DNA from 2 places in the Xylocopilactobacillus apis genome. Region 2 is predicted to be linked to the other one. Evidence: a T-box and tRNA genes for the amino acid it is inferred to sense, from the RefSeq annotation. Region 2 holds a T-box; the other holds one or more tRNA genes.

Region 1 (12,710 bases), 430 kb from region 2:
TTATCATGAATAATACGTCCATAACCTTGAGGATTATCTAAATCCGCTGTTAAAAGTGTGAGAGGACTTTTAGCTTTTACATGAAAATCAATCAATTGATTGATTGTGTCTTTTGTTAATAATGGAGAATCTCCATTCAAAACAAGAGTAACCCCATCTTTCCCTTCCAGTAAGCCACGGACAGATTTCACAGCATCTGCGGTTCCTAATTGTTTTTCTTCAAAAACTATTTTTGAGCGGTTTTGTAAATGATGTTCAATTTGTTCTCGATCAAAACCAACAACTGTAAAAATCTGAGATGAATTAAAATCAGCTACACCATCTAAAACCCAATCAATTAAAGGACGATGACAAATTTCATGCATAACTTTATGAATTTTTGACTTCATCCTGGTTCCTTTACCAGCAGCTAAAATAATTGCATTTACGCTATTTTCCATTTACAACTCCAACAAATTATTTTTTTTCATCTCTTATAGTAAACTATGTATCGCTTTTATTTCAAAAAAAATTAAATTTTTAAACATAAAAAAACCACCACAACTATGTGATGGAACCAATAAAATATTTAATCATTATCAAAATTTAATTCTACATTCTTAGTTAAGAGGTCAGTATAACTATATGACACTCGTTCATAAGTACTTTTATGTTCATCAAGATCTACAATAAAAACCGCTCTAAAGGTCTGCTTGAGCGTACCATTTCTCTTAATTATTTTTTTTCGACCAGCCTGTGCTCTGACAACAACGTGTTGTCCAATCTTAGAATCCAAATTATCCTTAATTTTTGCAATATTATTCGGCATATCCACCTCACTCAACCATCTGTTAAAAGTATAGCACGATGAAAAAAAACATTCAAATATGCAAAAAAATAATAAATAAAACTGCAAAACTATTACCACAAGCCGTTTTCTCTTAATTTGCTTAAAAGTTTTCTATATTCCATTAAAGACAATTCTTGTGCTCTAATTTTGGAATTTCCAAATAATTCTTCAATAAGTAAAGAAATTTGTTCTTTTTTCTTAGGGTCAGATGTTAAATTAAATAAATTATTTTTTAGCTGTTTTCTTCGGTTACTAAAAGCTAATTGAACAAGCTTCATTTCTGATTCAACATCAGTTAATGGCTTTTGATTTAAATGCTGTCTAAGAGTTATCATGGCAGAATCAACCTTTGGAGCAGGTGAAAAATTACTTTTATCAACTATAAACTCGAGTTTTGGATCACAAAACTCCTGCACATATATTGATAAAGTACTATATTCACTTGTATTCGGTTTAGCAGTTATTCTCTGAGCAACTTCTTTTTGAACCATTAAAATTATATTTTTAAATGAGATTCCAGATTCTAACAACAAATGAATAATAGGCGAAGTTATATAGTAAGGAATATTAGCTACCACAGTTAAGTTTTCAAAGTTAGCTAATTTTGAGTTTATTTCTTCTTTCAGGTCAAGTTTAAGAACATCTCCAAAAGTAATGTAGACATTTGGAAAATCATTTAATTTTCTTTCTAAAATTGGCATTAAACTTGTGTCAATTTCAAATCCCAATACTCTTTTTGCGGACTGAGCTAAATATGTGGTTAGGTTGGCTGAACCTACTCCAATTTCTATTACATCTGAGTCTGAAGTTAAATTAGCTAATTTAATAATTTTTTCAATCGTTTGAGAACTTTCAAGAAAATTCTGTCCCAAACTCTTTTTAGTTTTAAACTTATTCATGATCTTTCTTTTCTAAAATATTTTTGAGATCAGACAAGCTAACTCCTAAAAGCTGCAGTCTCTCAGCTAAATGATTACCATTTACGTGACCCAAATTTAATTTTTCCGAAATATACTCTCTTCTAATTCTAGCTTCGGGAGAATTCAATAATTTTAACTTCATTAAATCTAGTTTATTAATTAATTTCGGCTTTTCTTTTTCTTCACGAGATACTTCATTAAGTGCTCTAATAATTGCTTTTTCTGGTGCATGTTCAACTCCCAGCGAAGCATGATGACTCTCTTTTCCCGGAATCGCATCTTTTTGTCTTAAAAAAGCATGTTTAATTCCTGAAACTTGTTGCGAAATAATCCGCCTAATTCGTTCACCAGAAAAATCTGGATCCGTTAAAACAACCACTTCTTCAGTCTTACTTACTTTTTTTATTAAAGCGACGATATCTTTATCAACAGCTGCACCTCTTGTTTCAATAGTTCTAACATTTGGATCTATTAATCGTAACCGCTGAGTATCCTTTTTCCCTTCTACAACAACTACCGACCTAATTTTATTATTTATCATTAACTAGTTTTTCCGTATTCTTAAAAATTTGAGCTGCAAGAGTTTTTATATCAATTTGAAGGAATTCAGCAATATACTTAAGAGTGAAATACACATACGCCGGATGATTAGGTTTCCCTCGATATGGAACTGGCGTTAAATATGGATCATCTGTTTCAACTAATAAACGGTCAAGAGGAATTATTTTTAGACTTTCTCTTAACTCTTCAGCATTCTTAAAAGTTACAACACCGCTAACTGAAAGCATTAATCCTTGATTCAAATATGCTTCCGCTTGTTTTGGTCCGGTATTAAAATTATGAATAATACCATTATTAATACTCTTGTCCTTTAATAAACGGATAGTATCTTCAAATGCTTCACGAGTATGGATTGATATCGGACGCTGGTACTGCTGTGCAAGATCAAGCTGCAGAGAAAAAACCGTTTGCTGCTCAATTCGATCCTCTTTCGAATAATGATAATCTAAACCTATTTCGCCAATTATTAAATTAGAATTATTCATATCCAAATACTTGGTTAATTTTTCGTCAGTATATTCCTGCCAAGAATCCGGATGCCAACCAATAGCTGGAAAACAATTATGATACTTGTTGCAAATACCAATTGCTCGATCATTTAAAAGTTGATTCGATCCAACAACAATATAATTTGTAACGTTAAATTTGTTTCCTTCATCAATTAATTGATCAACATTTTCAAACTCACTATCATCATTTAAATGGCAGTGAGAATTAAAAATCTGATAACTATGATCTTGGGGTGGTAACAGTAAAGTCGGGTCAATTTTAGCCATTAGCTAATTTCTGCTCCCGGTTCTAATACATCCGGCATAAGAGTTAAAACAACATTTCCATCGCCATTTTCACCAGCTAAAATCATTCCTTCACTTTGGCTTCCCGCCATTTTTCTAGCAGCTAGATTGGCAACAATTATAACTTTCTTACCAATCAATTTCTCCGGTTCAGGATACCATTTTCTAATTCCACTCAGTATCTGGCGATGATGGTTGTGTCCATCATCAAGAATAAATTTGATTAATTTTTCAGAATTCGGTAAAAATTCGGCTTCTTTTATTTCAGCAACAACCATCTTTACTTTACTAAAATCGTCGTACTGAATAGACTTCTGTTCTTCTTTCTTCAACTCTTCCATATGAGCACGCCCTTTCCCTTTTGTACTCTTACTAACCAATTTACTAACAAACTCTACTTCCTCTTTTGCTTTAATCCTTGGAAAAATAGAAGTTGGTCTTTCAACTACTTTAGAATTTTCTGGAAGATCCAAAAAATTCAAATCTTTAATTAAACTGATCTGATCCAATCCTAACTGTTCAAAAATTTTTTTAGGTGTTTCTGTCATAATCGGCTGTAAGAGTGTGCCAATAAATCTTAATGAAGCAGCTAGATGTGCAAGAACATCATTTAATTCATTTTTTAATGATGAATCTTTGGCTTTGACCCAAGGTTGCGTCTCATCAATATACTTATTCGTACGTCTAATAAATGTCCATACTGCATCTAGCGCATCTCCAAGGTTAGCCGTGCTCATCGCTTCATCATAATCTTTATATATTTGAACCGATAATTCTTCAATACTAACATCTTCCTTGTTTAAGTTTGACAGTTTGGGAATTACACCATCATTGTACAAGTTAATCATACTTACAGTACGACTTAACAAATTTCCCAAATCATTAGCTAAATCAGAATTAAGACGTGTTACAAAATCTTCCGGCGTGAAAACTCCATCGTTGCCATACGGCATCATTTTAAGTAAATAATAACGAACTGCATCTAAGCCATAGCGATCAATAAGAGTCTCTGGATAAATCACATTACCTTTAGACTTGCTCATTTTTCCGTTTTTCATAATTAACCAGCCATGACCTAATATTTCATCTGGTAATGGTAAATTTAGTGCATGTAACATTATTGGCCAATATATCGTATGAAAACGAACAATTTCTTTACCTACTAAATGTAAGTTTGCCGGCCAAAATTTTTCAAATAATTCTGGCTGCTGTTTTTGATCAGGATCGTATCCCAAAGCAGTTATATAATTACTTAAAGCGTCAATCCAAACATAAATAACGTGTTTAGGATCACCTGGAACTTTGACTCCCCAATCAACTTTAGTTCTAGTAACTGCTAAATCTTCTAGTCCAGGTTTAATAAAATTATTAATCATTTCATTCATCCGGGATGCCGGCTGAATGAAATTTGGATGATCCTGATAATACTTTAATAACCAGTCCGCATATTTACTCATTTTGAAAAAATAAGTTTCTTCTTTAACCAGCTCAACTTCATGACCGCTAGGAGCTTTACCGCCAATAACTTTTCCACTCTCATCGCGATAAACTTCAGCTAATTGAGATTCAGTGAAGTACTCTTCGTCAGATACTGAATACCAACCTACGTATTCTCCTTTATAAATATCCCCTTGTTCTTGAAGCTTACTAAAAATATGCTGAACTTTTTTTTCATGCTCTGGATCAGTAGTTCTGATAAATTGATCATACGAAATATCCATTAATTTCCAAAGTTTTTTAAAATTGGCTATTTGTTCATCAAGGTATTCGATCGGTTTTTGATTATTTTCTTCGGCCTTTCTTTCAATCTTAAGACCATGTTCATCTGAACCTGTTAAAAAGTAAACAGATTCTCCTTTTAAACGATGAAATCTTGCTAAACTATCAGCTAAAACAGTAGTGTACGTATTACCTAACTGAAGTCTTCCGCTAGGATAATAGATTGGAGTTGTAATATAAAATTTCTTATTCGTTGACATTATTTCCTCACAAAAACAGAATTAACTAAATTATAGCATCTCTTACAGACAAAAATATCGTCCAAAGGACGATAGTTTAATATTTACTTATTTTTATGCAAATTTCTAACAATATATTTCCTTATCTCTTCAATCAGAATCAGTGGAATCGGAATTAAAAAGAGAAAAATCCAATTTTTTATACTTAATGGACCAGTGTTAAAAATTCCTTGGAAGAAAGGAACATAAATCAAAACTACTAGAATTAAAATTTCAAAAATTATTCCTGTAACTATATGCTTATTACTAAAAATGCCAATTTTAAAAACTGAAGTTTGTTCAGTTCGACAGTTAATAGCAGCAGCAATTTGAGAAAAAACAATTGCTGCCAAAGTCATTGTGGTTGCTTCCCGATAATATACTCCTGAACTTGCTAAAGGAACTGACGGCCAGCCATGTAAATGATTAATAAAGAAATACGCACCTGTTGAAACCAAAGAAGCAATTAAACCGTACCAACCAAAAGCTTTCCAAATAATAGATTTACTCAACAGATGAGATTTTCGAGGACGCGGAGGTTTATCCATAACTCCTGGTTCAATTTGCTCTGCACCAAGCCCTAAGGCAGGTAACATATCAGTTCCAAGATCCACGGTTAAAATCTGCATAACTGTTAAAGGCAGAGGAATAAGTCCTCGTGAAAACAAGAATAGAGCTGAAGGAATAGCTTCTGGTAAATTGCTATTCAAAATATAAACTAAGAACTTTTGAATATTGCTATAAACAGTTCTACCTTCTTCAATTGCTGTTACAATTGAGGCAAAATTATCGTCAGTCAAAATCATATCTGCCGCATTTTTTGCAACATCGGTCCCCGTCATTCCCATTGCAATACCAATATCTGCCTGTTTTAAAGCAGGAGCATCATTAACCCCATCTCCAGTGGAAGCAACGATTTCTCCATTCCTTTGATTTGCTTTAACAATTCGATATTTTTGTTCAGGTGCTACCCGAGCAAAGATCACCTCACCTTTTACAGCTTCAGAAAGTTCATCATCTGACATATTATCTAAATCAGTATCTGAAATAATTCTTGCGTTATCTGAAACAATTCCTATTTTTTTAGCAACTGATTTTGCAGTTAAACCACTATCTCCTGTAACCATCATAATTTTAATTCCTGCTTGATGAGCTTTTTGAACAGCATCATAAACTTCAGGACGAGGCGGATCTGCCATCACAGTAAATCCAACAAAAATGAGTTCTCTTTCTGTATTATCAATGTCATATTCGTCTAATTTACTATCATCGATTCTGTATGCCATTGCTAGAGATCGTAATCCCTCTGACGCAAAGGTATCATCAGCTTTACTGATAGAATCTTTATCATCTCCTGTTAAATCACGTATTTTTCCGTTATCAAAAATTTTAGAACACTTAGAAATAACACTAGAAAGTGCCCCTTTAACTGCAATGAAAATTTTTCCATCATTCATTTGATGAATTGTAGTCATTCTTTTTCGATTTGAATCAAAAGTTAATTCTTTAATTCTTGGATAACTAGCTATAATTTCTTTTTTATCGGCTCCTGATTTAGCAACTAAAATATCATGAGCAGCTTCGGTAGGAGTTCCAATAATTTTTGGCTTTTCCGACTTTTCTTGTTTGATTTCTGTATCACTGTTTAAAGCTGCAATATCAATTAACTTTTGGAGACCTGCATCTTCTTTTAAATAAATTTTCGAACTTTGAAACTGTATTTCACCATTATTAACGTATCCTTCGCCGGTTACTTCATAAATTTTATGAGGAAACCAAATATGATTAATTGTCATCTGATTCTGAGTTAAAGTGCCGGTTTTATCAGAAGCAATCACCGTTGTTTCTCCAAGAGTCTCAACGCTATTTAACGATTTAACTAATGCATGCTTTTTAGCCATTCTTTGAACTCCCTGAGCCAAAGAAAGAGTTACTGTAGGTAAAAGCCCTTCTGGAATAAAAGCCACAACCATGCCTAGAGCAAAAATAAATGATTTAGCAGCAGGATAATGAACAAAAAAGATTGCAGAAATAAAAAAAACAATACCAATCATGAATGCAATTAATGAAATTTGACGAGTTAACCGATTTAATTCAATTTGAAGAGGAGAAGATACTTTTTTATTAGTCTCGGTAAGTTTTGCAATATGTCCTAATTCTGTATTCATTCCAGTTTTAACTGCAACTGCCAAAGCACTGCCAGAAGATACGACCGTACCTGCAAAAATCTCATTTTTAATTCCAAATTTTCCATGCCCCTGTTCATAAGAAACTTGTTTGTGAACTAAATTAGACTCTCCAGTTAAAGCCGACTCATCAACTTCTAGAGAATCATTAGAAATAATCCTTGCATCTGCAGAAATGTTGTTTCCTGCTGTGATTTGAAATACATCACCAGGCACTAGATCTTCAACATCTATTTGAACCATTTTTCCATCACGAATTACCTGGGCATAACTTGGCAGCATTTTACTTAAAGAATCAGTAGCTTTTTTTGCAGCCCGAGCCTGCCAATAACTAAAAAATCCATTGATTAAATTTACTGCCCAAATTGCAATACCAAGTTGAGGCATTCCCGCAAAAATAGATATAAAACCACTAACCCACAAAAGTATCGCCATTACACTAATAAAATTTTGGATAAATTCTTTGAATCGAGATCCTTGTTTTTCCCGCTGAATAATATTGTGACCATAAGAACTTAATCTTTTTTTAGCTTCGTTAGAACTAATTCCTTTTGAAGAAGTATTTAATTCTTTATAAAACTTATCTATTTCGGTTTCTAATAAGTCGAAGCTTTTATTTTTTTCCATGATGAACATGTCTCCAAAAAAATATTTATAAACTTAATATAATAAAAAAAAACCTAAAATTTCATTTCTAAACGAAATTTAGGCTTTTTCCAGCAAACTAATTAACCTTTTACAACGTTAACAGCTTGTGGTCCGCGATCTGAATCCTCAATATCAAAAGTTACAGCTTCGCCTTCAGAAAGAGTTTTAAAACCATCTCCCTGAATGGATGAGAAATGTACGAATACATCATCGCCATTTTCTCTTGTTAAGAAACCATAACCCTTTTCAGGATTAAACCATTTTACAGTTCCGTGTTCCATTGACTTTCCTTCCACTAAAAAATTGCATCTATCACAGGTACCATGGGGAAAGTATAAAACTATCGAACCACTACCCTTTGAAAAAATACATAACTTATTGTACCATATTACATTTAAAAATCAATTATCTAAAATCTCTACCCGTCACCTTTGTTCAATTCGATCAACTAAAAGTTCAGAAATAATTGGACAAACAATAACTGACAAAATAATCTCTAACACAAAATTAACCATAAATATGGATAAAAGTCCAATAAAAAAATTACCGGAGATGTGTTGAAACTTAACAACTTTTTCAGCTATAAGTAACCATGATAATAAAATTACTCCAATAGTATTAACAGAAGTACCGAAAATTGAAGCCAATATTGCTCCAAAACTTCTTTTAAATCGTGATAGTTTCTTAAAAGGCTTATAGATCATACCAGCAATTAATCCCGTTAAAATCCTAGGAATTATTGAAATAATAGGGTTTTGAAAAATCAAAACAGCTAATCCACCTGGTGGTGTAGTATATGCAACTATTAATGAAGTTAACCCCCAAAAAAAGCCAATAATTAAACCATCTAAAGGTCCTAACAATAATCCTGCTAAAATAACGGTTAAGTGTAACGTTGTTACTTGTGGAAAGCCTGGAATTAAAGTTATATATCCTAAAAATGGCAAAAAAGACTGAGCAATTATTAAGGCAATAAAAACACTTAATATTGCAATTCTAAAAATCTTTTTATGGTTACCAAAACTCAACTAATAATACTCCTTTTTCAAACTTCTATTTTATAGAAATAGCACTACCAGCATATTCATTAGTAAGTTTAGAAGTACTTGACCAATAAATGGCTCCATTATCATAACCATTATAATATCCAATACTTCTTGTACCACCACTACCGGAACGATCACTAGAAGAATAATACAAAGGATCATGAATTAAGAAATTGCCGTTATCATATCCGACTATTACTTTACAATGATTTCTTCTTTGATCACCGGGTAATTTTTGATATGATGAAAATCCATAATACAACACTGGATGTCCGCTTAAAACAAGATTTTTTATTGTGTTAACCGAGCTACCAGTAATATTTCTGACATTGGTATTCCAATTTTGTGCATATTTAGTTAAGGCAGTTGAATTTATAACATATCCAAAACCTACACCTGTATAAACATTACCTTTTTGACCACCCGGAGTTGGATACATAGGAAGATGATCTTGAGCATAACGAAGATCAACAGTTGGCCCTTCATATTCTACTAACATAGCCATTGCTGTAGAGGCACATCCCCAAGGAGCAAAAACAGGTACGTATTGACTATGATATGGAACACTTAATTTAACACTAGAAGAGCTTACTTTACCAAATAAAGTATATTTTCCATTTACCCATTGATTACTTCCAAGTTGATACCAAGGAGTTCCATTAACATTTTTTTGGCTTAAAACTTTCCAGGTTGTGCCATTTTTTAAAGTTTTTCCAGGAACTACAGAAGACGATCCAGCATCTTTATAAACCGCAATTCCATAACCAGCTTCATAACCAATTGTTAAATACGATTGTCCGTCCCACTTAGGTGCAACAAAATTTTTAATAAATTTAGATTGAACCCATTGATTACCACCTAAATTATAATATTCAATACCATTAACGATAGAAGTGTCAAAGACTTTCCAGGTTGTTCCATCCAACAACATTTTAGTAGTAGGTTGCATTACGGTTCCATTGTTTTGATAAACTCTTACACTGTAACCACTAACATAATCAATTACTCCAACAAAGGAGGTAACGGAAGAAGCATTAACATAGGTGCCATTAACCAGAGGCAAACTCTGACTTAACATCACTATTAATATTCCCCAAAAAAACAATAGTTTTTTCTTAAACAACTTAAACATAAATATCTCCTATACCTTTAATATATTTTAATATAAAAAAGTTAAAAAACAAAAAAAGTTGAACCATAACAAAATGATCCAACAAATAGCTTTTAAACATGCGGGCAAGAAGACTCGAACTTCCATGAGATTTTGCTCTCACAGGATCCTTAATCCTGCGCGTCTACCAGTTCCGCCATACCCGCAAGACATAAAATTAAAAGCAAACTTAAAACTCAACTCACAAATAAAAAATCGAAAATCATGCCGACTAGAGGATTCGAACCTCCGACCGCCGGTTTACGATACCGATGCTCTACCAGCTGAGCTAAGTCGGCCAATGACCCGTACGGGATTTGAACCCATGTTACCGCCGTGAAAGGGCGGTGTCTTAACCACTTGACCAACGGGTCATAACTTTTCAATAATTACTTATTGAAAAGAAAATCCAATCTAATGATTGGATGTTACTCCGGCTGCCAGACTCGAACTGGCGACATCTTGATTAACAGTCAAGCGCTCTACCAACTGAGCTAAGCCGGAATAAAGTGTGGCAGCTTCCTACCCTCGCAGGCACTTACGCACCAACTACTCTCGGCGTTAAGAAGCTTAACTTCTGTGTTCGATATGGTTACAGGTGTTCCCTTCTTGCTGTCACCACCACACTCATGTCTTCTCAGACACTCAAAACTAAATATCTACTACCATCAATGCTCTCGTCTCGGTTAAGACCTCGACTTATTAGTACTGGTCCGCTTCATACGTCACCGTACTTCCACTCCCAGCCTATCTACCTCTTCTTCTTAGAGGAGTCTTACTACCTTGCGGTATGGGAAATCTCATCTTGAGGTTAGTTTCTCACTTAGATGCTTTCAGCGATTATCTATTCCATACTTAGCTACCCAGCGATGCCTTTGGCAAGACAACTGGTTCACCAGCGGTATGTTCATCCCGGTCCTCTCGTACTAAGGACAAATCCTCTCAAATTTCCTGCGCCCGCGACGGATAGGGACCGAACTGTCTCACGACGTTCTGAACCCAGCTCGCGTACCGCTTTAATGGGCGAACAGCCCAACCCTTGGGACCAACTCCAGCCCCAGGATGCGATGAGCCGACATCGAGGTGCCAAACCTCCCCGTCGATGTGAACTCTTGGGGGAGATAAGCCTGTTATCCCCAGGGTAGCTTTTGTCCGTTGAGCGATGGCCCTTCCATGCGGTACCACCGGATCACTAAGCCCGAGTTTCCTCCCTGCTCGACTTGTCTGTCTCACAGTCAAGCTCCCTTTTGCCTTTGCACTCTACGAATGATTTCCAACCATTCTGAGGGAACCTTTGGGCGCCTCCGTTACTCTTTAGGAGGCGACCGCCCCAGTCAAACTGCCTGCCAGACACTGTCCCTCTATCTCTCGTAGTAGGTTAGAACACTCATCTAATCAGGGTAGTATCCCACCAGCGTCTCTTCTCAAACTGACGTCCAAGTTTCTTTGACTCCTACCTATCCTGTACAGATTACACAAATGTTCAATATCAAGCTGCAGTAAAGCTCCATGGGGTCTTTCCGTCCTGTCGCGGGTAACCCGCATCTTCACGGGTATTATAAATTCACCGAGTCTCTTGTTGAGACAGTGCCCAAATCATTACGCCTTTCGTGCGGGTCGGAACTTACCCGACAAGGAATTTCGCTACCTTAGGACCGTTATAGTTACGGCCGCCGTTCACTGGGGCTTCAGTTCACTGCTTCAGATTACTCTTAACAGCTCCCCTTAACCTTCCAGCACTGGGCAGGCGTCAGCCCCTATACTTCATCTTACGATTTTGCAGAGACCTGTGTTTTTGATAAACAGTTGTTTGGGCCTTTTCACTGCGGCTGATCAATCTCTTAACCAGCACCCCTTCTCCCGAAGTTACGGGGTCATTTTGCCGAGTTCCTTAACAAGAGTTCTCTCGCTCACCTTAGGATACTCTCCTCAACTACCTGTGTCGGTTTGCGGTACGGGTATATACTCCCTCACTAGAAGCTTTTCTCGGCAGTGTGAAATCTGTACCTTCGCTACTTAATTTCGCTCCCATTCGTATCTCACCATTATCAGAAAAAAGCTTTTCTCTCTCTCCCTGACTCGATACTTAGACATGCATCCATCAGCATGCGTACTTATCCTCCTGCGTCACTCCTTCGCTCAATCAGTCATATATAGTGCAGGAATATCAACCTGCTGTCCATTAGCTACGCCTCTCGGCTTCGCCTTAGGTCCCGACTAACCCTGGGCGGACGAACCTTCCCCAGGAAACCTTAGTCTTTCGGTGAATAGGATTCTCACCTATTTCTCGCTACTTATGCCGGCATTCTCACTCCTATGCGCTCCACTGCTCCTCTCGGTACAGCTTCGCCGCTCATAGGACGCTCTCCTACCACGTACATTCTTCATGCACATCCACAGTTTCGGTATCATGCTTAGCCCCGGTACATTTTCGGCGCAGGGTCACTCGACTAGTGAGCTATTACGCACTCTTTTAATGATGGCTGCTTCTAAGCCAACATCCTAGTTGTCTCTACAACCCCACTTCCTTTTCCACTTAGCATGTATTTTGGGACCTTAACTGGTGATCTGGGCTGTTT
Region 2 (12,710 bases):
CACGGCTGCTGAAATTCAGCAAGCTTCAGCAAATCTGACTAAGACAACGACTTATGTTTGGGATCAGCGTGGAATAGTGTTGTTAGAAGCACTGCCAGCTATTGATTTTGGAACGTGTCGAGGATCAGAACGCATTCATAACTACAAGAGTGACGATCACCAGTTTAAGGTTACTGACAACCGCAACAGGCGTAAGAAAAAGAAGTGGCGGATCTAAGGGTCAGACTCTTTTTTTGTTTTAAAAGGAAAAATTTAGTACAATTAAACAATAATTTGATGAATTTAAGAATTGGATCTCGTTTGCGTAATCTTTTATATAAGCCTAAAAAAGGAAGGATATATATAATTGCGCAAAAGAGAAATTTTACCATCAAATGATTTATTATTTAAAAAATTATTTGCCTCACCCAAGAACCGTCATATTTTAATCGGCTTCATTCATGATATGATCGGTTTAAACGTTGTAGATGTAATAATCGAAAATCCATATAATATTAGAACCTTTAAAGTGACGGAAGATCAGCAGGAATTCTTAGAAACAGAGGTTGATGTATTAGCCCGGCTTGATGACGGAAGTCTGGTAACCATCGAACTGCAGGTAAGAAGAGAAGCGCATTTTATCGAACGTTCACTGCATTACCTGTCATAGAAATATGTGTCGAATTATGCGAGAAGAGATCTAGAGAAATTAAAGGATGATATTAAAGAGGATAAATATGGGTCATTGAGACCAGTGTATGGGATTAACATCGTGTACTTTGATTTATTTAAAGAAGACGACAAAGCGTATCATCGATTTACGATGTATGATGTAAAGAATAAAATAGAGTTAAAGAATGAAGATGGCTTACCGCTGTTGAGTGTGATATATTTTGATTTAACAAAGCCCCGAGACACGCTTGAAGGAGAGATGCCGTATTGGTACGATTATCTAAAGAGCAATAAAAGGGTCGAAGAAGCACCGGAGTACCTGCAGGATGCATATAAAGTAACAAGTTATGAAAATTTAGAGATGGAGGAACGAGAGATGTTGGATGCCGTAGAGAGAGCGAGATCAAAGCTGGATGCACAGATGTTGTATGCCGAAGAAGAAGGCAGAAAAAGAGGCGAAGAGCAAGGCGTTAAGCAAAATAAAATTGAGACTGCAAGGAAGATGCTTAAAGCGGGAGAAACTATAGATAGAATTCATAGATTCACTGGATTAAAGATTGATGAAATTAAAGACTTGGAATAACACTTTTAATGCCAATTTTATAAAATGTTGGATAAATATTCACAAAATTTGTTGACATTTGTCTACTACATGGATTACACTACGTTTATTCAATGAAATCGGGAGTAGATTATTGGTAAATATTAATAAACTGCGACAATTGAATAATTATTTATACTTTCGTTTATTTTGTTAGTGTTTGTACTTATTATTTAATAGGTGCAAATACTAAGTCACAAGTGTTTACACCTGTTGGAACGAAAGTTTATTTTCATGAGTAAATAAGCCTAACAGGTCTGAAATCTGTTAGGAACTAAAAAATATTATTAAACCTAACGGATTTATAAAATCAGTTAGGTTTTTTTGTTAGAAGGAGGAATTGAATGAAATTTATTTTAACAAGCGTTAGAGATGACGAAATACCTGCAATTAAAGAATGGCAGAAACGCCATCCGGGATCGGAGATTGATACGGTAGACTGGGAATTAGGCATGGATACTGTTGATAAGATAAAAGGTTACGACGGAGTCGTAATTCAGCAGCGGGGGGTTATTGACGATAGGGTTTATCCAAAACTGAAAGATATGGGATTTAAGCAAATTTCTACCAGAACGGCTGGCTATGATATTTTTAATTTAAAGCTAGCAAAAGAAAATGGATTAACTATCACAAATGTTCCAGCCTATTCTCCTCGTTCGGTAGCTGAATTAGCTTTAACGCATACTATGCGTTTAATTCGTAATTTACAGCAGTTTGATGCTCGAATGGCTGAGCAGGATTTTCGTTGGGCGGGGCTTCAAGCGACGGAAATCCATTCAATGACGATTGGTATTATTGGTGCTGGTCGAATTGGCGGAACTAGTGCTCAGATGTTTAACGCTTTAGGAGCTAAGGTTATTGCTTTTGATGTTAAACCTAACCATGAGTTGGACAAGATTTTAACTTTTAAATCAAAAGAGGAAGTTTTAAAAGAATCAGATGTTATTTGTCTGCATGTTGACTTAAATGAAACTTCTAAGAACCTAATTGATGCTGAAGCCTTAAGCATGATGAAACCAACGGCTTATATTGTTAATGAATGTCGGGGTCCAGTCATTGATACCGATGCATTAATTAATGCGTTAGAAAATAAACAAATCGCAGGAGCTGCTCTTGATACATTAACTGGGGAAGAGAATTTCTTCAATATTGATCTAAGGGGTAAAGAAATTCCAAGCGAACAATTAAAAAAGTTACGTGGTATGGTAAACGTCATTTTAACTCCTCACGTTGGATTTTATACTAATATTGCTGTTCAAAATATGGTTGATATTTCTTTAGATGATGCACTTAGTATCATCGAAGGCGGCACCAGCGAACATACGGTAAACTAAGAATTACGGTCATTAGGGGGATAGTAATTCATTTATTACAGTGTAAGTAATTAATCTTATTTTCATTCAAATTTTTGACAAAAATAATTTAGCGTGTTAGATTAGAAAAAAATCTAGATCAATAATCAGCGGTGATGAAGACGAGTACCAAGTAACTACCTGCCAGCGAATTGAGGATGGTGGAAGCTCAATCAGTATTTTACTTGGGAAGAACCCTTCGGAGTTTCTAACTGAACGACTTTTGTTTAGTAGGCTTAGACGTAACCAAGACGTTAAATTGGATGAGTAAGATTTTACTCATAGAGGGGTTTATTTATTAAACAAATTAGGTGGTACCGCGAATTAGCTTTTCGTCCTATTAACAAGGATGGAGAGCTTTTTTATTTATCTAAATAATTTAATTGAGGAGATTAAAGTGGAGCAAGAGTTAATTAAAGATTTATACGCAGAAAAAGAACATAGCGAAAAAAGCGTAACCGTTACGGGTTGGTTAAAAACGATTAGAGGTACTAAGCGCTTAAGTTTTATTGAAATGAACGATGGAAGTTGTTTACAAAATGTTCAAGTAATTGCCGAAGCAGATTTAGAAAATTATGAAGAAATTTCTAAACTTCCAATCAGTACAACGATTCAAGTTACTGGTGAAGTTGTTGATACGCCAAAAGCTCAGCAGCCTTTTGAAATTCACGCTAGTGAAGTTAAAGTGGTTGGCCATTCAGATGAAGATTATCCCCTACAGAAAAAGCAGCATTCTTATGAATATTTACGAACAATTGCCCATTTACGTCCAAGAACAAAAACTTTTTACGCTGTATTTAAGATTCGTTCACTAGTTGCTTTTGCAATTCATCAATATTTACAAGAACACGGTTTTGTCTATGTTAATACGCCGATCATTACGAGTAGTGATGCCGAGGGTGCGGGCGAAATGTTCCAGGTTACAACACTAGATTTGAACCATTTACCTAAAGATGACGAAGGAAAAGTAGACGAAAGCGAAGACTTCTTCAAGAAGGAGACTAACTTAACTGTTAGTGGTCAGTTAACAGGTGAAGCTTTTGCGCTTGCTTTGAGAAATATCTATACTTTTGGTCCAACTTTTAGAGCAGAAAATTCTCATACTACTAGACATGCGGCAGAATTTTGGATGATTGAGCCAGAAATGGCTTTTGCTGATTTAAACGATGTAATTGTAGTAATTGAAGGACTATTACAATCAGTAATCAAGTATGTTTTAAAAAATGCGCCGGATGAGCTTCAATTTTTGAATGATCATGTTGATTCAGATTTACTCAATAGATTAGAAGCGACAGCAAATAATAAATTTGAAAAAATTACATATACTCAAGCCATTGAATATTTAGAATCAGCTAAAGAAGAATTCAAATATCCAGTTAAGTGGGGAATTGATTTACAAACTGAACATGAACGTTATTTATGCGAAAAAGTGTTTCAGAAACCTGTATTTGTAACAGATTATCCAAAAGAAATTAAAGCATTCTACATGCGGGATAATGATGATGGTAAAACAGTTGCAGCAGTTGATTTATTAGTTCCTGGAATTGGTGAATTACTTGGAGGAAGCCAGCGTGAAGAACGAGTTGCTCAGTTAACTCAAAAAATTGCTGATTTTGACCTAGATGCTGATTCTTACAAATGGTATATGGAATTAAGAAAATATGGTGAAACTGAACATTCTGGCTTTGGAATTGGTTTTGAGCGTTTGCTGATGTTTGTTACTGGAATGGAAAACATTCGTGATGTTCTTCCGTTTCCAAGAACACCGGGAAATGCCGAATTTTAGTTTATTGAAAGTCTTCGTGAGAAGGCTTTTTTTCTGCACTTAATTAAAATAAAAACTTCTACAAATATGCAGTAGAAGTTTTTTAATACTCACGTTTATAGAGAGTTTAAAGCTCTAGATAGCCTTTCTAAGATATAAACAACAGGGACTTGAGTTGTCACGTTTAAAGTTTTGCTGACAATTTTCGACTCAAGTAAATAACAAAAATTTAAATCAGATAACTTTGAAATGGTATTATCAGAACTATTAGTGATGCTGATTACTTTTGCTCCTTTGGATTGAAAATTTAGAACTGGTTCAATCACTTGAGGAGTTTCACCGCTAACTGACAAGACGATTAAAGCTTTATCTTTATAAGAGCCGTGAGTTTTTTGAATTGGATAAAAGGGATCTTTAATTACGAATGAATTTTGTCCGTTGTTAGCAAATTGTCGTGCACCATATGCTGCCAAATCGCTGGATGTACCTATTCCAAAGAATAGAAAGTCTTTGCAATTTGATGTCAGTTCTTTAAAAATTTGAATTTGTTTATCATAACTTTCGATGATCGGTTGGTTAAAGTAATATTTAGCTTGGTAAGTAACATCATCAATTACATCATCCAATTGATTTTCTTTTTTTAATTGTCTGCATAAATCACTATAATGTTTAAAACCCATCTTCTGGATGGTTCTTACCACTGAAGCAGGAGATACATTTATTTTTAGTGCTAATTGGCGCAGTGAATAAGATGTAATTTGTTGAAGATGAGAAAGAATGTATTGGTAAATTTTCCATTCAGTTTTAGTGAAATGTGAATTTTGTTCCATAATTAAATCTTCTTTAATAAAAAGGATAGTAGTAATTCTACTATCCATAAGTAAATATTTCTAATTTGCTAACTTTTTGTATAGATCAACTAATTCACCAGCAAGATCTCTAAATGTGATAGCATTCATCATATGATCTTGGGCATGAACCATTAGTAATGTTACTTCTGTGTGATTGCCGTTAGCTTCTTGAGTCAGCATGTCGGTTTGAGAGTTATGTGCTTCAGTTAAGAATTTATCAGATTCTTTTAATTTGCTTTCAGCTAAATTAAAATCGCCACTTTTTGCAGCTTTGATTGCCTCGAAGGCAGATCCTTTAGCATTACCACCGCTCATTATCAATCCCATAATCGTCTGTAGATTTTTATCTTCTTCCATCTTTTACCCTTTTAATCAATTATAGATAATGCTTGGTCTAACACCTTAGGTCCATTCATCATTCCGTAATCTTGCATGTTGATTACTTCCACTGGGATTGAAACTCTATTTTTAAAATCATCCAACATATATCCAACTTGAGGTCCTAACATTAAAATATCCGGATGTTCGCTTTCTATTTTAGCATCTGCATCAGAAGCAGATGTTGCAAAAATCTTAGCGTCAATTCCTTTTTCTTCAGCAGCTTTTTGCATTTTACTAACTAGTAAACTTGTTGACATTCCTGCTGCACAAACTAACATAATTGTTTTTTCACTCATGATATTACTCCTTGTTATTTATAATTCAATCGGCAGCCAATGCCCGTTCTTGTTTTAATTTATCATTATCCATACTCTTAAAGAAAACCCAATAAATTAATAAATCTAAAACAATGTTAATAATTTGCATTACAGCACCTGAAATATGACCAGTTGCAATATATCCTGAAATAACAGGTGGAGTAACCCAAGGTACCATTACCCCAATTGTTTTAGCTACTAAGCCCAATTTCATAGCAAAGTAGGTTGTTGTTACATTTACTAATGGAGCAGCTATAAATGGAATGACCATTTTATAGTTTAGTACAATTGGCAGTCCAAAGATAATCGGTTCATTAACATTGAAAACAGCAGGCCCTACAACTAATTCACCTAATGTTTTATATTCCTTGCTTTTTGAAGTAAAAGCAATTAATAATGCTAATCCGATTGTTGCGCCAGAACCACCCATATGAATAAAGTTATCGTAGAATTGCTCTGTAACAATATTAGGCAGAACATGACCGGCTTTTAAGGCAGCAGCATTTTGTGCCATTGCAGTTAACCATATTGGTTGAAGAACCCCTGCTACAGTGTTGGATCCGTGGATTCCAAAAATCCATAGAATACTAATTACTAATTCAGTAACCAATGCCCCGCCTAAAGTATTGCTTAATTGCCCCAAAGGTGCTTGTAGGAAGAAAACAATCACATTTGGAATACTTTTCATTGGAGAAGCTTCGACAGCTAGACGAACTAACCAGACAACGATTAATGAAATTGCTCCAGGAAACAAAGATGCAAAAGAGTTACTAACTGCAGGCGGCACACTATCAGGCATTTTTATTGTTAAGTTTTTGTGGACAATCCAAACATATAGATCTGTTACGAAGAGTCCAACAATAATTGCAATGAATAAACCGGATGAATCTAGTTGTTTTAAAGGGACCCACATTTCGCCGCCTTTATCAGTTTTTAAGGGAATGGTTAAAATAAAAGCTGCAATTGCAATAATCATTGCAGAAAAAGCATCTACTTTGTAGCTTTTAGCTAAACTATAGGAAATTCCAGCAACGGCAACCAATCCCATAATATGAAATGAAGCGTTTGTTATATACTGAGCGACGTCGCTCCAATGCGGCCCAAAAACTTTACCCATAAAATTGAGATAAGCAGGAATTGGAAACTGAGCAATGATCATGAAAAAAGATCCGATAATAATTACAGGAATCGCTGCAGTCATTCCATCTCTCATTGCAACTAAATGCCTGGAAGCAGCTAGTTTATTAAAAAATGGAATTAATTTTTGATTTAAAAAGTTACTTGATTTTTTTTCAGACATATTTTTTACCTAATCCAATTTTTCTCCATTAGACTCAATGACACGTTTAAACCAATCAAATGAATCTTTTTTTGATCGTTTTAAAGTTCCTTGACCTTCGTCGTCTTTATCGACGTATATAAATCCATAACGTTTTGACATTTGACCAGTTCCTGCAGAAACTAAGTCAATGCAGCCCCAAGGAGTATAACCAATTAAATCAACTCCATCTTCAGTAACTGCTAACTTCATTTGTTCAATATGAGCTTTTAAATAGTCAATTCTATATTGATCATGTACGCTGCTATCAGCTTCTTTTTTATCAACAGCACCAAATCCATTTTCCACAATAAATTGCGGTACATCGTAACGATCAGCTAACCAATTCATTGCATAACGTAGTCCTTCAGGATCAATTTGCCAGTCCCATTCGGATTTTTTAACAAATTTATTCGAAACGTTATCTTCATGTTCATTGTAATGATAGTTTAAAGGCTCATCGTTACGAGCTTCTACACAACGAGACATATAGTAACTAAACCCGATATAATCCACAGTTCCTTGTTCTAAAACTTTTAAATCTTCATCAGTAATATCTAAATTCCAATTTTCATTGTCTTGGTACTGTTTTAGCCAATCGGGATACTTACCATGTGATTGAACATCTTGAAACCAGTAGCGGCTTTGCATTGCTCTCTCAGCTTTCATAATATCTGCAGGTTTTGGAGAAGCTGGATATAAAGGAACCATCGCAATCATTGAACCAATTTTAAAGTTAGGATTAATTTGATGTCCTATTTTTACAGCTATGGCACTTGCCACCAGTTCATAATGAGCAGCTTGATACATAGTTCTTTCAATGTTTTCATTTTGTTCTGGGATTAAACCAGAATTAGTAAAAATAGCAAAACTATTCTGGTAATCGGTTTGATTATTAATTTCATTAAAAGTCATCCAATATTTGACTTTGTTTTTATAGCGTTTAAATACAACTTCGGCAAAATTAGTAAAGAAATCAATTAGTTTTCGATTTCGCCACCCTCCATATTTCTCAACTAAATGGTACGGCATTTCAAAATGAGACAAAGTTATAACCGGTTCAATCTGATATTTTAGACATTCATCAAAAAGATCATCATAAAATTTTAATCCTTCTTCGTTGGGACCGGTCTCATCCCCATTAGGAAAAATTCTTGTCCAAGCAATAGAAGTTCTGAAACATTTAAATCCCATCTCTGCAAAGAGTTTAATATCCTCAGGATAATGGTGATAAAAATCAATAGCGTCATGGTTCGGATAATATAAATCGGGCTGAACCCCTTTTGTAATTTTACGTTCAACCCCATTAGCGCCGGCGGTCATAACATCAGCAACGCTGACCCCTTTGTGACCTTCCTGCCAAGCACCTTCTAATTGATGAGCAGCTACTGCTCCACCCCATAAGAAATTATTTCGTAATTTTTTCTTTCCTTGCACTCGTTCTTCTCCTTTTTTGATATCGCTTACAATTTGTAATTTATCATATTTTAAAGAGTATTGAGCCAATTTTAGAAGTAAATGTGTTTCATGAATGGAAACGAATTCTCCATTTGAAATCAAATATTTTGTAAGTAGGCACTTAAAACAAGTCTGTTATAAATTTTAAATTATTTAATTTTATTGCTGTTGAACTTATTAAACGTAGTTTGTAGAATTTTAAAAGTTATGAAACATTATTTTAGAATTCTGAAACAATAAATTAAAAAAATATCTTTATATTTTTTTTGGAGTGAACAAAAATAACTTTTTTTTTAAAGCATTGTTATTATTGGATGTTCTCATTTGTTGCGGAAGAAATGTTAGAGATTTTAGATTTTAAATGACCGCTTTTTGCTATAATCCGAGAAGTATTTGGTAATTTTTTTATGCCTTGAATAAATATATAGGATATTAAGCAACATAAGGCAGTTAGTAAAAACAACTGCCAACCAATAAGATTTAGATTTAATTTAAATATTTCAATAAATAACGGATGGATAAAAAAGATGAATTGCCCCAATTTTCTTAACTGACGAGAGATCTTTATATTGTTTTTAAGATTTAATAACTGCATTACTAAGAAAAATGATAGCGGAATAAGCGAGAACAAGAAATTTTTGTCGTCACCTTGGCGAAAGAAAATAAAACCAGTCTCTATGAACAAAAGAAAGAAGGAGCTGCATAGGAAGAATTTTCTTTTTTTGTAAAGAAGACTTTTTGGTTTTAAATCTGCAAGAAAAAATCCAATGATGATAAAAGGTAAAACGTAAAATAAACCGTTTCTAGTGGTGAAAAAAAGGCTCTTGTAGATGGTGTAAATTCTAAAAAGATTCGGATCAAGGATCTTGCTATACGTTTCACAGGATCCCAAAGTATAAAGAGTCATGGCAATGAGAAAAGTTATTTTTCTAGAAATTTTAAATAGATATTTAGCAATGTATAGACCTAAAAACAGAGCTGGAAAATACCATAAATGATAACAAACACCAGTGTAAAATAAGGCAATTATAAGAGCAAAAGGTGTTAGAAATAAAGGAATGTGTTTTTGTATTAAGAAGTGAATACAATAAGGGAGATAAAATAAGCTCCAAAATAAATAAGTTTTGATTTGACGAATGAAATATTTTCGATGGTAACTTTTATCAGCTTTTGACTTTTTTCTATAAAAGTAAGCGGTAGAAACAAGGAATAAAGGAACTGCAATTCTTGCTATAACAGTCTTTATAAGAAAGTGCATAATTTCGTTATTAAAGATTTGACCACAATGAATGAAGATAATCATGATAGAAGCGATAAATTGTGCAACATCCAAAGCAAAATATTTTTTCATTAGATTCTCCTTTTGTTCAATATAAAAAGGAGAAATCTAAAATCCTAGCAATGAATGGAAACATAAATGTTTCATTCTATTGCAAGAGCATTGAGAAAGGAAAAAAATTGAAAATTGGCGATATTATCAAAGAGGAAAGATTAAAAAGAAACTTAACTCAAGAAGACTTGGCGCAAGTTTTTTTCGTAACTCGTCAACTAGTTTCAAAATGGGAAAATAATCGGAGTTATCCTGATCTTGATCAAGTCGTCAAAATTAGTGAATTATTTGATTTACCGCTCGATTATCTTTTAAAAGGCGATCAACAGATGACCAATCAATTAAACTTTGACTCAAAGTTAAAGCATCGTTTGAAGTTATGGGGAGGACTTCTGACAGTCATTATTTCAAGTGCAATTTTAACGACTATCTTTTTTTTGTGGTTTTTTGATGAACCATCATTAACGCCTAAAGACATTGAAATTACAAAAATCGAAAAGATGAAGCGACCTGCAAAAACAATTGTTAACCGACATACGGGACAAAAGTGGGCCATTCCAGCAGACATAGAATATTTGATTCATTTTAAAACTAATAAACCATTTGTTGATTTGGCTCGGATTGCTGGTATTGTTGAGCGAATAGATCCTAGTGGAATAGAAATAGAAGTAACGGGACATCATAAATTTGGTCGTTGTGATACTGAATCTACCATTTGGGTTAGAGGGATGACTGAACCCGATTCTTTAGATTACAATTTCATCAAGGGTAAAGATTTGTATTTGTATAAAATTCCCCGAAAACCTTCAATTAAAAATGAAAGGCCCCAAGTATCAGATAGCTATAAATTTCTTAGTTGGGAGCAGTTAAATAATCTTCCGTTTACTAAATTTAAAATTAAATGATAAAAATACACGTCAACAAACCACTTTATGATAGTATATAAAACAGTGAAAATTTTTTTGCTTCACATTAATTTGCCAAATTATTGAGTAACGATAAGGAGAAAAGGATGCGTTTTGTTTTCTTAGTAACAGGTTTAGCATTAATCTTTTTTGTCGGTTGGTTAGTTAGTAGTGATCGACGTCATATTAAGTTTAAAAATATTGGAATTATGTTTGCCTTACAGCTGATAATTTCTTTTTTATGCTTGAATACAACTGGCGGGATTGATTTTCTAGGAGCCATTTCAGCTTTCTTTAGTTGGTTGATGGATCAGGCAGCAGGCGGGATCAACTTTGTTTTTGGTGGATTAGTAATCCAAAAAGGAGCTTCGGTTTTCTTCCTAAGTGTGTTAATGCCAATTGTTTTTATATCAGCTCTAGTCGGAATTTTAAATTACATTAAAGTTCTACCATTTATTATTAAATGGACAGGCTGGTTATTAAATAAGGTAGCAGGAATGGGAGAGCTTGAGAGTTATTTTGCGGTTTCCACGGCCATTTTAGGACAACCAGAAGTATTTTTGACCGTTAAAGATCAAATTCCGAAGTTAAATGAGAAAAGATTATACACAATCTGCGCTTCGGCGATGAGCGCAGTTTCAGCAGCAGTATTAGCTTCATATATGAAATTAATCCCGGGAAAATTTGTTGTTACAGCCGTATTTCTAAATATTCTGTCGGCGCTGATAATCTCTGGCATCGTAAATCCGTACGAATTGACTTCTGAACAAGAAAATGAAGTTTTGATTCCAGATGAAGATCTTCAAAAGGAGCCATTTTTTCAAGTATTAGGCAATTATATTTTAGACGGATTTAATTTAGCAATCACAGTTGCAGCAATGTTGATTGGATTTGTTGCTTTAGTTACTTTTTTAGATAATAGTTTTCAAGCAATATTACATATTAGTTTTACGAGAATCTTAGGCTATATCTTTTCGCCAATCGCTTTTTTGATGGGAGTTCCGTCAAAAGACATTACTCATGTTGGAAGTATAATGGCAACAAAACTTTTGACGAACGAATTTGTTGCAATGGGAGAAATTCAAAAGGTGGCAACAACTTTAAGTCCAAAAGCCTATGCTATTATTTCTGCTTACACGGTATCGTTTGCCAATTTTAGTGTAATCGGGATTGTTACTGGTTCGATTAAATCAATTAGTAGTAAACAAGGTGCAAAAGTTGCAAAAATGTCATTAAAACTACTTCTTGGTGCAACTCTTGCATCAGTTTTAACTGGAACGGTTGTCGGGTTATATTTTTAAAAATAAGACTATTATTGATTATTAATTTTTTTTATTTAAAATTATATATTAGTATTTATTATTTCTATTGGAGGAAAAGTTGTTTTGGATAATATTCAGTTAAAAACTCGTTCTGAATTAAAAAGAGAAGTAAAAGATTTATATCGTGGAAAATGGGGCACAGCAGTTAAATTAAACTTAATTCCAGTTATTTTAGAAATTCTTTTACGAATATTTGTCCTTGTAATTTTTTTTGCTATGATAGCTATAATAAGTTTCACAGGTAAGAGTTTAGATCTAAATTCGGCTCCTCAGATGTTTGTGAACGCAAGCAGTTTTATTGAAAGTTATGTCGGATTTTTAATTGGGATTGGAATCATGTTCTCAACTTTGGATTGGCTGCGAACCAAAGAGGCCCCAAATAAAGTACTAAAAAGTGTTTTTTCTGTGTTTACTAGGCGTTATTTTCTGGGAACTTTGGTTATTCAAATTTTAACAAAT

Evidence for each region. A T-box is a leader RNA that pairs with one kind of tRNA and senses whether it is charged. The one in region 2 lies ahead of asnS (asparagine--tRNA ligase), so its partner is inferred to be a tRNA-Asn.
Region 1: it has a tRNA-Asn gene. The T-box ahead of asnS (asparagine--tRNA ligase) is inferred to sense a tRNA for this amino acid. The anticodon was not compared.

What each region holds. Positions count from the first base shown of each region.
Region 1 covers NZ_AP026801.1:950,489-963,198, reverse strand. Annotated here, with positions in the region: gene glmU (bifunctional UDP-N-acetylglucosamine diphosphorylase/glucosamine-1-phosphate N-acetyltransferase GlmU) at 1-440, opposite strand, end outside; gene R8749_RS04570 (Veg family protein) at 569-808, opposite strand; gene rsmA (16S rRNA (adenine(1518)-N(6)/adenine(1519)-N(6))-dimethyltransferase RsmA) at 901-1,728, opposite strand; gene rnmV (ribonuclease M5) at 1,721-2,290, opposite strand; gene R8749_RS04555 (TatD family hydrolase) at 2,280-3,086, opposite strand; gene metG (methionine--tRNA ligase) at 3,086-5,083, opposite strand; gene R8749_RS04545 (cation-translocating P-type ATPase) at 5,167-7,914, opposite strand; gene R8749_RS04540 (cold-shock protein) at 8,016-8,216, opposite strand; gene R8749_RS04535 (ECF transporter S component) at 8,361-8,963, opposite strand; gene R8749_RS04530 (C39 family peptidase) at 8,989-10,113, opposite strand; tRNA gene R8749_RS04525 (tRNA-Leu) at 10,213-10,298, opposite strand; tRNA gene R8749_RS04520 (tRNA-Thr) at 10,358-10,430, opposite strand; tRNA gene R8749_RS04515 (tRNA-Glu) at 10,434-10,505, opposite strand; tRNA gene R8749_RS04510 (tRNA-Asn) at 10,563-10,635, opposite strand; rRNA gene rrf (5S ribosomal RNA) at 10,641-10,757, opposite strand; rRNA gene R8749_RS04500 (23S ribosomal RNA) at 10,814-12,710, opposite strand, start outside.
Region 2 covers NZ_AP026801.1:519,513-532,222, forward strand. Annotated here, with positions in the region: gene R8749_RS02420 (hypothetical protein) at 1-217, shown strand, start outside; partial or broken gene R8749_RS02425 (Rpn family recombination-promoting nuclease/putative transposase) at 347-1,234, shown strand; gene R8749_RS02430 (D-2-hydroxyacid dehydrogenase) at 1,597-2,586, shown strand; T-box leader at 2,709-2,947, shown strand; gene asnS (asparagine--tRNA ligase) at 3,002-4,390, shown strand; gene R8749_RS02440 (MurR/RpiR family transcriptional regulator) at 4,486-5,247, opposite strand; gene R8749_RS02445 (PTS sugar transporter subunit IIA) at 5,260-5,577, opposite strand; gene R8749_RS02450 (PTS sugar transporter subunit IIB) at 5,589-5,897, opposite strand; gene celB (PTS cellobiose transporter subunit IIC) at 5,923-7,218, opposite strand; gene R8749_RS02460 (6-phospho-beta-glucosidase) at 7,228-8,673, opposite strand; gene R8749_RS02465 (acyltransferase family protein) at 9,002-10,045, opposite strand; gene R8749_RS02470 (helix-turn-helix domain-containing protein) at 10,153-10,929, shown strand; gene R8749_RS02475 (NupC/NupG family nucleoside CNT transporter) at 11,037-12,230, shown strand; gene R8749_RS02480 (DUF975 family protein) at 12,315-12,710, shown strand, end outside.